One region of the Streptomyces sp. NBC_01012 genome, then DNA from elsewhere that is predicted to be linked to it. Evidence: riboswitches for the same ligand, from Rfam matches in the RefSeq annotation. Region 1 holds a riboswitch; the other holds the start of a gene.
What was found. Region 1 has a riboswitch for cobalamin ahead of OG623_RS10795 (ribonucleoside-diphosphate reductase subunit alpha). Riboswitches for the same ligand answer to the same signal wherever they lie in the genome.
Positions count from the first base shown of each region.

Region 2: it holds a riboswitch for cobalamin, as region 1 does, so the genes downstream of both, OG623_RS30455 (FecCD family ABC transporter permease) here and OG623_RS10795 (ribonucleoside-diphosphate reductase subunit alpha) in region 1, are expected to answer to the same signal.

Region 1 covers NZ_CP108688.1:2,476,093-2,480,299, forward strand. Annotated here, with positions in the region: gene OG623_RS10780 (DUF3311 domain-containing protein) at 1-33, shown strand, start outside; gene mctP (monocarboxylate uptake permease MctP) at 30-1,664, shown strand; gene OG623_RS10790 (GNAT family N-acetyltransferase) at 1,773-2,273, shown strand; cobalamin riboswitch at 2,315-2,451, shown strand; gene OG623_RS10795 (ribonucleoside-diphosphate reductase subunit alpha) at 2,590-4,207, shown strand, end outside.
Region 2 covers NZ_CP108688.1:6,807,409-6,811,615, forward strand. Annotated here, with positions in the region: gene OG623_RS30440 (NAD(P)/FAD-dependent oxidoreductase) at 1-315, opposite strand, end outside; gene OG623_RS30445 (ferredoxin) at 312-512, opposite strand; gene OG623_RS30450 (TetR/AcrR family transcriptional regulator) at 560-1,213, opposite strand; cobalamin riboswitch at 1,351-1,482, shown strand; gene OG623_RS30455 (FecCD family ABC transporter permease) at 1,582-2,646, shown strand; gene OG623_RS30460 (ABC transporter ATP-binding protein) at 2,646-3,419, shown strand; gene OG623_RS30465 (ABC transporter substrate-binding protein) at 3,479-4,207, shown strand, end outside.

The DNA.
Region 1 (4,207 bases):
CAGCGCGCCCGCAAGGGGGGTGCGTCAGCATGAACGACGGCGTGAACGGCATCGCACTCGCCGTATTCATCTTCTTCTTCGTGGCCGTCACGGTCATCGGTTTCATGGCCGCGCGCTGGCGCAAGGCCGAGAACGAGGCCAGCCTCGACGAATGGGGCCTGGGCGGACGCTCGTTCGGCACCTGGGTCACCTGGTTCCTGCTCGGTGGTGACCTCTACACGGCCTACACCTTCGTGGCGGTCCCCGCGGCGATCTACGCGGCGGGCGCGGCGGGCTTCTTCGCCGTCCCGTACACGATCCTCGTCTACCCGCTGATCTTCACCTTCCTGCCCCGCCTGTGGTCGGTGTCGCACAAGCACGGCTACGTCACCACCTCGGACTTCGTCCGGGGCCGCTTCGGATCGAGGGGCCTCTCGCTGGCGGTCGCCATCACCGGCATCCTCGCCACGATGCCGTACATCGCGCTGCAACTGGTCGGCATCCAGGCCGTGCTGGACGTGATGGGCGTCGGCGGCGGTGAGACCACGCACTGGTTCGTCAAGGACCTGCCGCTGCTGATCGCGTTCGCCGTGCTCGCCGCGTACACCTACTCGTCGGGGCTGCGCGCGCCCGCGCTCATCGCGTTCGTCAAGGACGGCCTGATCTATCTGGTCATCGCCGTGGCGATCATCTACATCCCGATCAAGCTCGGCGGGTTCGACGAGATCTTCTCCAAGGCGAGCGAGGCGTTCGCCCAGAAGGACCAGACGACGGGCCAGCCACGTGGTGCGCTGGTTCCCGGCGAGATGGGCCAGTGGGGCTACGCCACCCTGGCGCTGGGCTCGGCGCTGGCGCTCTTCATGTATCCGCACTCGATCACGGCCACGCTCTCCAGCCGCAGCCGTGAGGTGATCCGGCGCAACACCACGATCCTGCCGCTGTACTCGCTGATGCTGGGCCTGCTGGCCCTCCTCGGCTTCATGGCGATCGCCGCCGGCATCAAGGTGGACAACGGCCAGCTCGCCATCCCGCAGCTGTTCGAGAACATGTTCCCCGACTGGTTCGCCGGTGTGGCCTTCGCCGCGATCGGGATCGGTGCCCTGGTGCCGGCCGCGATCATGTCGATCGCCGCGGCGAACCTCTTCACCCGCAACATCTACAAGGACTTCCTCAAACCGGACGCGACACCGGCCCAGGAGACCAAGGTCTCCAAGCTGGTCTCGCTGCTGGTCAAGGTCGGCGCGCTCGCCTTCGTCCTCACCATGGACAAGACGGTCGCAATCAACTTCCAGCTGCTGGGCGGCATCTGGATCCTCCAGACGATGCCGGCCCTGGTGGGCGGTCTGTTCACCCGGTGGTTCCACCGCTGGGCCCTGATCGCCGGCTGGGCGGTCGGCATGGTCTACGGCACGGTGGCCGCGTACGGCGTCGCCAGCCCCACCCAGAAACACTTCGGCGGCTCGTCGGAGGAGATCCCCGGAATCGGTGAGATCGGCTACATCGGCCTCACGGCGTTCGTGCTGAACGTGATCGTCACGATCGTGCTGACGTTCGTCCTGAACGCGGTGAAGGCACCGGCCGGCGTGGACGAGACCGCCCCGTCCGACTACACGGCGGACGTGGGCGACCCCGGCGTCAAGGCCGAGCTGCCGCCGGCCACGGCAGGCTCCCCCGGCGGTCACTGACCCCCGCGCGCCGCTCGCTCCACCTCGTCCCGGCAGGGCCTCGCCCTGCCGGGACGAGGTGCGAAAAACGGGGGCGCCCTTCCCGGCGGCTGCGGCACACTGCCGTCCATGGACCTTTCGATCAGACCGGTACGGACGGCCGAGTTCGCGGATCTGGGGGAGATCACCGCCCAGGCGTACCTCGATGACGGGCTCCTGGACTTCGGCGCCGACGATCCCTATCTGGAACAGCTGCGTGCCGTGGAGCGCCGGGCCGCCGAGGCCGAGGTGCTGGTCGCGGTGGACACCGACGGCCGGCTGCTGGGCGGCGTCACCTACGTCGCGCCCGGCAGCCCCTGGTCGGACATCGCCACCGGGGACGAGGCCGAATTCCGCATGCTGGCGGTCTCGCCCGGCGCCCGTGGCCGAGGGACGGGCGAGACGCTCGTACGGGCCTGCATAGAGCGGGCGCGGGCCGCCGGAGGGCTGCGTGGGATCGTCCTTTCCACGCAGTCGGCCATGCTGGGCGCCCACCGGATCTACCGTCGCCTCGGCTTCGTACGCACTCCGGAGCGGGACTGGTTCCCCCTGCCCGGCCTGGAACTCCTGACATTCCGCCTGGAGCTCTGAACCCGCCACGACACAAGATGTGGGGGCTTCTTCAATCGGCAGCCCCCACATGTATGCTCGACCTCGCTGTCGCCGCAGGGGAATCCGGTGCGAATCCGGAACTGTCCCGCAACGGTGTGATCGGTGCGCATTGCGCGTGCCCGAAGTCCGAAGACCTGTCGACAGTGCGCCCGGCTCGACCGAACCGGGCGCCGAGACGTCCGGGCCCCGCGGAGGGCAGGTGGACGCCGTGCGCCGTGCCGCCCTGTCTTCCGGGCGCGGCCCTGCCCGGCTGCCCCGCTCCCGCAGGCCCTGAGCCGAGCGAGGGATAGCCCCAGTGACCATCGCGCCAGCCGACCCGGTTTCAGTCACGGAATCCGAGGGCCGCACGACCGACGCGCCCGGGACCGCACTGCTGCGGACCCTGACCGGCCTCACCGCCGATCTGCCCGACACCGACCCCGGACGGGTGGCCGCCGCCGCACTGCGCGGCCGCAACGCCCGGTCGGACGAGGCCGAGCTGCGCTCGCTGGCCACCGAGGCCGCCGCCGGCCTGATCTCCGAGGACCCCGCCTACTCGCGGCTCGCCGCCCGGCTCCTCACCCGGGCCATCGCGGACGAGGCCGCGGGACAGGGCGCCGTCTCCTTCTCCGCGTCGGTCGCCGTCGGACACCGCGAGGGCCTGATCGCGGACCGTACGGCCGAGTTCGTCACGCTGCACTCCGCCGCCCTCGACACGCTGGTCGACCAGGCACTCGCCGACGGTGCCGACGACCGCTTCGGCTACTTCGGTCTGCGGACGCTGCACAGCCGCTATCTGCTGCGCCACCCGCTCACCCGTGAGGTCGTCGAGACCCCCCAGCACTTCATGCTGCGCGTCGCGGCCGGGCTCGCCGACGACAACTCCGAGCGCGCGCTGGAGGAAGTGGCCGCGCTGTACGGCCTGATGAACCGGCTGGACTATCTGCCCTCGTCCCCCACCCTCTTCAACTCCGGCACCCGCCACCCGCAGATGTCCTCCTGCTATCTGCTGGACTCGCCCAAGGACGAGCTGGACTCGATCTACGACCGCTACCACCAGGTGGCACGGCTGTCCAAGCACGCGGGCGGCATCGGACTCTCGTACTCCCGTATCCGCGCCCGGGGTTCACTCATCCGTGGCACGAACGGGCACTCCAACGGCATCGTGCCGTTCCTGAAGACGCTGGACGCCTCGGTGGCCGCGGTCAACCAGGGCGGCCGCCGCAAGGGCGCAGCCGCCGTCTATCTGGAGACCTGGCACGCGGACATCGAGGAGTTCCTCGAACTGCGTGACAACACCGGCGAGGACCAGCGGCGTACGCACAACCTCAATCTGGCGCACTGGATCCCGGACGAGTTCATGCGCCGTGTCGACGCGGACACGGAGTGGTCGCTGTTCTCCCCGGCCGACGCCCCCGAGCTCGTGGACCTCTGGGGCGACGCGTTCGACGCCGCCTACCGCGCCGCCGAGGCCAAGGGCCTGGCCCGCAGGACGATCCCGGCGCGCGAGCTGTACGGCAGGATGATGCGGACGCTCGCGCAGACCGGGCAGGGCTGGATGACGTTCAAGGACGCGTCCAACCGCACGGCGAACCAGACCGCCGAGCCGGGCCGCGTCGTTCACTCCTCGAATCTCTGCACGGAGATCCTCGAAGTCACCGACGACGGCGAGACGGCCGTCTGCAACCTGGGTTCGGTCAACCTGGGCGCGTTCGTCGCCGACGGCTCCATCGACTGGGAGCGGCTCGACGCCACCGTGCGCACGGCGGTGACCTTCCTGGACCGCGTGGTGGACATCAACTTCTACCCGACCGAGCAGGCCGGCCGCTCCAACGCCCGCTGGCGCCCGGTGGGTCTGGGCGCGATGGGCCTCCAGGACGTCTTCTTCCAGCTGCGCCTGCCGTTCGACTCCCCCGAGGCACGCACGCTGTCCA
Region 2 (4,207 bases), 4.3 Mb from region 1:
GGCTTCCGCCCGCAGCTCGGTCCCGCTCGCGGTGCGCACCGCACGGCTCGCCGCGTCGAACGCCGACGCACGCTCACCGAGGACGAACTCGGCGTCCAGGGCGTCCAGTACGTCCCGGGTGCGCAGGTGCGTGCGCTCGGCCTCCCAGGTCCCCGCGAGCACCTGCTTGGACAGGGGCGGGCGGTCGTACGGTGCTCCGGTCTCCTCGCCGAGCAGCGTGACGCGCCCGCTGTAGCCCTTGCGGCGCAGGCTCTCGACGACGGCGAGACCCGCGGCACCGGCCCCGACGACGAGTACGTCCGACGGCGTACTCACGCGTCCTCGTGGAGCTGGATGGCGGCGGCCGGGCAGATGTCCGCGGACTCGCGGACCCCTTCGTGCCGCTCGGCGGGCGGCGCCGGGTCGAGGAGGACGACGATGCCGTCCTCGTCACGCTGGTCGAACACCTCGGGTGCGATCAGCACGCACTGCCCGGCGCCGCAGCACTTCTCCTCGTCCACAGTGATCTTCATATGCTCTCCCTGTTCATGCGTGGCGTGCTTTCGGTGGTCATCGGTGGTCATCGGCGGCGCGTGGTGGGCGCGGCGAGCAGCCCCACCAGGGCGTCCTCCAGCGCGTCGGCGGTGCGCTTCCAGGCCGCGTCGGCACCGGCCGGCTCCTCGGCCAGGGCGCGCTCCTGCTCCGCGCAGGTGTGGGTGATCAGATGGCGGGCCATCTCGGCCCGCGCCGGGCGGATGTCCGGCGGCACGATGGGGTGCAGGCAGGTGCCGAGCCCCTTCAGGGTGCGGCGCAGGCTGTCGCGGGTGAGGGACTCGTCCGCCACCAGCGTCCGCATCAGCGGGTCGGTCATCACCTGTACGGAGAAACGCGCGTGCCAGGAGGGGGCGCCGACGGCGGCGTTGTGGTCGGTCACCGGGCGCAGCAGACAGCGCACCCAGTCCCGCAGGTCGGTGCTGTCGCCGGCGGCCTCGACGTATCGCGCGCGGATCAGGTCGACCTCGGTGCCGTGCCTGGTCATGATGGCCCGTACGAGCGTCGCCTTGCTCCCGAAGTGGTAACTGACGGCGGTGGTGTTGCCCTGGCCCGCCGCCTCGCCGATCTGCCGGTTGGAGACGCCCGAAAGACCGTGCTCCGCGTAGAGGCGCTCGGCCGCTTTCATGATGGCCTCGCGTGTGCCGGCGCCGCGGCCGGTGCGAGGCTCGGTTCTGTTCACGATGGCTTCCTCCTCGACGTCACGCTCTCTTGATCAGTCGCCTTCTCTTGATCACTAGAACACCGCCCCGCATTTGAGTCAACCGACTGACTTAATTGGGTGGGTGACCGGCCGGAATCATGCGCAGGGAGCCGGCCCGTCCGGATGCTCTAAACTGCATGCGCCTCGTGGGGGAAGTCCGGTCGAAGTCCGGCGCTGACCCGCAACGGTAGGCGGAGCCCGACAGGGTCCCGTAAGCCCGATCACCCGCGGTGGCGAAGCTCTGTCGATCGCCGTGGACTGCGAGAGGTGCTGCGCAAGGCGCCTCGCGCGCTCCGGGCCGCCCCTTGGATTACGTAGGCACGGCCCGAGGCGAAAGTGATCCGCCCGTGGCCACGCCCCCCGACCGAATACCGCCCCAGCGCGTCTCCCTACCCCTTCTCGTGACCGGCCTGTGCGTCGCGCTCCCGCTGTCCCTGGCCTGCGGGGCGGGAATCGGGGCGTCGGGGCTCACCTGGGGCGAGACGCTGCACCACCTGTGGGCCGGGCTGACGGGCGGGCGGATCACACCGGACGAGGTCTCCTCGTACACCATCGTCTGGGAGCTGCGCTTCCCGCGCTCCGTGCTCGCCGCCGTCGTCGGGGCCGGTCTGTCGGCCGTCGGCATCGCCGTGCAGGCCATGGTGCGCAACGCGCTCGCCGACCCGTTCGTCCTCGGCATCTCGTCGGGAGCGGCCGTCGGCGCCAACGCCGTGCTCATCTTCGGGGCCTTCGGCGCGTTCGGTGTCTGGGCGCTCTCCTCGGCGGCCTTCCTCTCCGCGCTGTTCGCCATGGTGCTGGTGTACGCGATCGCCAGGACCCCCCGGGGCCTCACACCGCTCAGACTCGTGCTGACCGGGACTGCGATGTACTACGGCTTCTCCGCCGTGACCACCTTCATGGTGTTCGCCGCCGAGCGGGGCGAGGCGGCACGGTCCGCGATGATGTGGCTGCTCGGCAGCCTGGGCGGGGCCACCTGGTCGTCGGTGCCGATCGCCGCGGGTGCCGTGCTCGGCGGCCTCGCCCACCTCGCCTGGTCGGCACGCCGGCTGAACGCCCTCGCCATGGGCGACGAGACCGCCGCCACGCTGGGGGTGGACCCCGGGCGCCTGCGCAAGGAGCTCTTCCTCGTCTCCGCCGCCGTCACCGGGGCCGTCGTCGCGGTCAGCGGCGCGATCGGCTTCGTGGGCCTGATGGTCCCGCACGCCGCGCGGATGCTGGTCGGCGCGGACCACCGCCGCCTGCTGGCCGTCGCACCCCTGGCCGGCGCCGTCCTGCTGATCTGGGTGGACATCCTGTCGCGGGTGGTGCTCGCACCCGCCGAACTGCCCGTGGGGGTGGTGACCGCGGCCATCGGCGTGCCGTGCTTCATCCTGCTGATGCGCCGCCGCACCTACACCTTCGGAGGCGCCTGATGCGCGTCGACATCGACACACTCACGGTGGAGCTCGCCGGCGCGCGGCTGGTGGAGGACGTCACGCTGCGCGCGGGCAGCGGGCAGCTCGTCGGCCTCGTCGGACCCAACGGCAGCGGCAAGTCGACCCTGCTGCGCTGCGTCTACCGGGCTCTGAGCCCCTCCGCGGGCACGGTCCGTATCGACGGGGAGGATCTGCGCTCCATGACGGCCAGGGAGAGCGCACGCAGGATCGCCGCGCTTCCGCAGGAGGTCGTCCCGGAGTTCGACTTCACCGTCGCCGAGATCGTGGCCATGGGCCGGCTGCCGCACCAGGGGCCGGTGGCCCGCACCACCGACGAGGACCGCAGGATGTGCGAGGCCGCGCTCAAGGGTGTCGGGGCCGCCCATCTGGCCGACCGCGGTTTCCTCACCCTCTCCGGAGGCGAGAAGCAACGGGTCCTGATCGCCCGCGCGTTCGCCCAGCAGCCTCAGGTGCTGGTGCTCGACGAACCCACCAACCACCTGGACATCGCCCAGCAGCTGGAGGTCCTGTCGCTGGTGCGGGGGAGCGGGCTGACCGTGCTCACCGCGCTGCACGACCTCAACCTCGCCGCACTCCACTGCGACGCCCTCCATGTCATCGACGGCGGGCGGATCGTCGCCTCGGGAGCACCGCACGACGTCCTCACACCCGAATTGCTGGCCGAGGTCTTCTGCGTACGGGCGCATCGCGTACCGCACCCCGAGACCGGCGCGGTGCAGCTGCTCTTCGACCGTCTCCCCTCCGTGTGACCCCTCCTCTCCGTGTGCCCCCCTCCGCCCGTCGACCGCCCCAAGGAGCCTCCACCGCCATGCGCCCCTCCGTACGCCCCGCCGCGCTCGCCCTCGCCGCCACTCTCGCCCTCGCCGGCTGCGGGGCGGAGGTCACCCCGGAGAACGGGAAGGAGGACGGCGCCCGGGCGGCCGGCGGCCACTACCCGGTGACCGTCACCAACTGCGGCGAGAAGAAGACGTACGACAAGGCCCCGCAGCATGTGGTCACCAACGATGTCGGCATCACCGAGATCATGTTCGCCCTTGGTCTCGAGGACCACATGGCCGGCTATGTGATGCCCGACGACAAGGGCGATCTGACGTCCGTGCCCTGGAAGGACGGCTACGCGAAGACCACCTGGCTGTCGAAGAAGCAGATCAACAAGGAGCTGGTCCTGGACGCAGGGGCCGATCTGGTCTTCGCGGGCTGGAACTACGGTTTCAGCGAGGGCGACGGCTTCACCCCCGCCGCGCTGCGGCGGGTCGGCATCGACTCGTATCTGCTCAGTGAGTCCTGCCGCAACGGACAGGGCAAGGCCCGCGGTGTGATGGCACCGCTCGACGCGCTGTACACCGACCTGGAGAACCTCGGCCGGATGTTCGACGTCGAGGACCGGGCCGACGCGCTCATCGCCTCGTTCCGCAAGCAGGTGGCCGACGCACAGGCGAAGGCACTCCAGGGCGCCGACCGGCCGCGTGTCTTCCTCTACGACGACGGGCAGGACAAGCCCCTGACCTCGGGCGCCTACGCCGGCCCCCACGACATC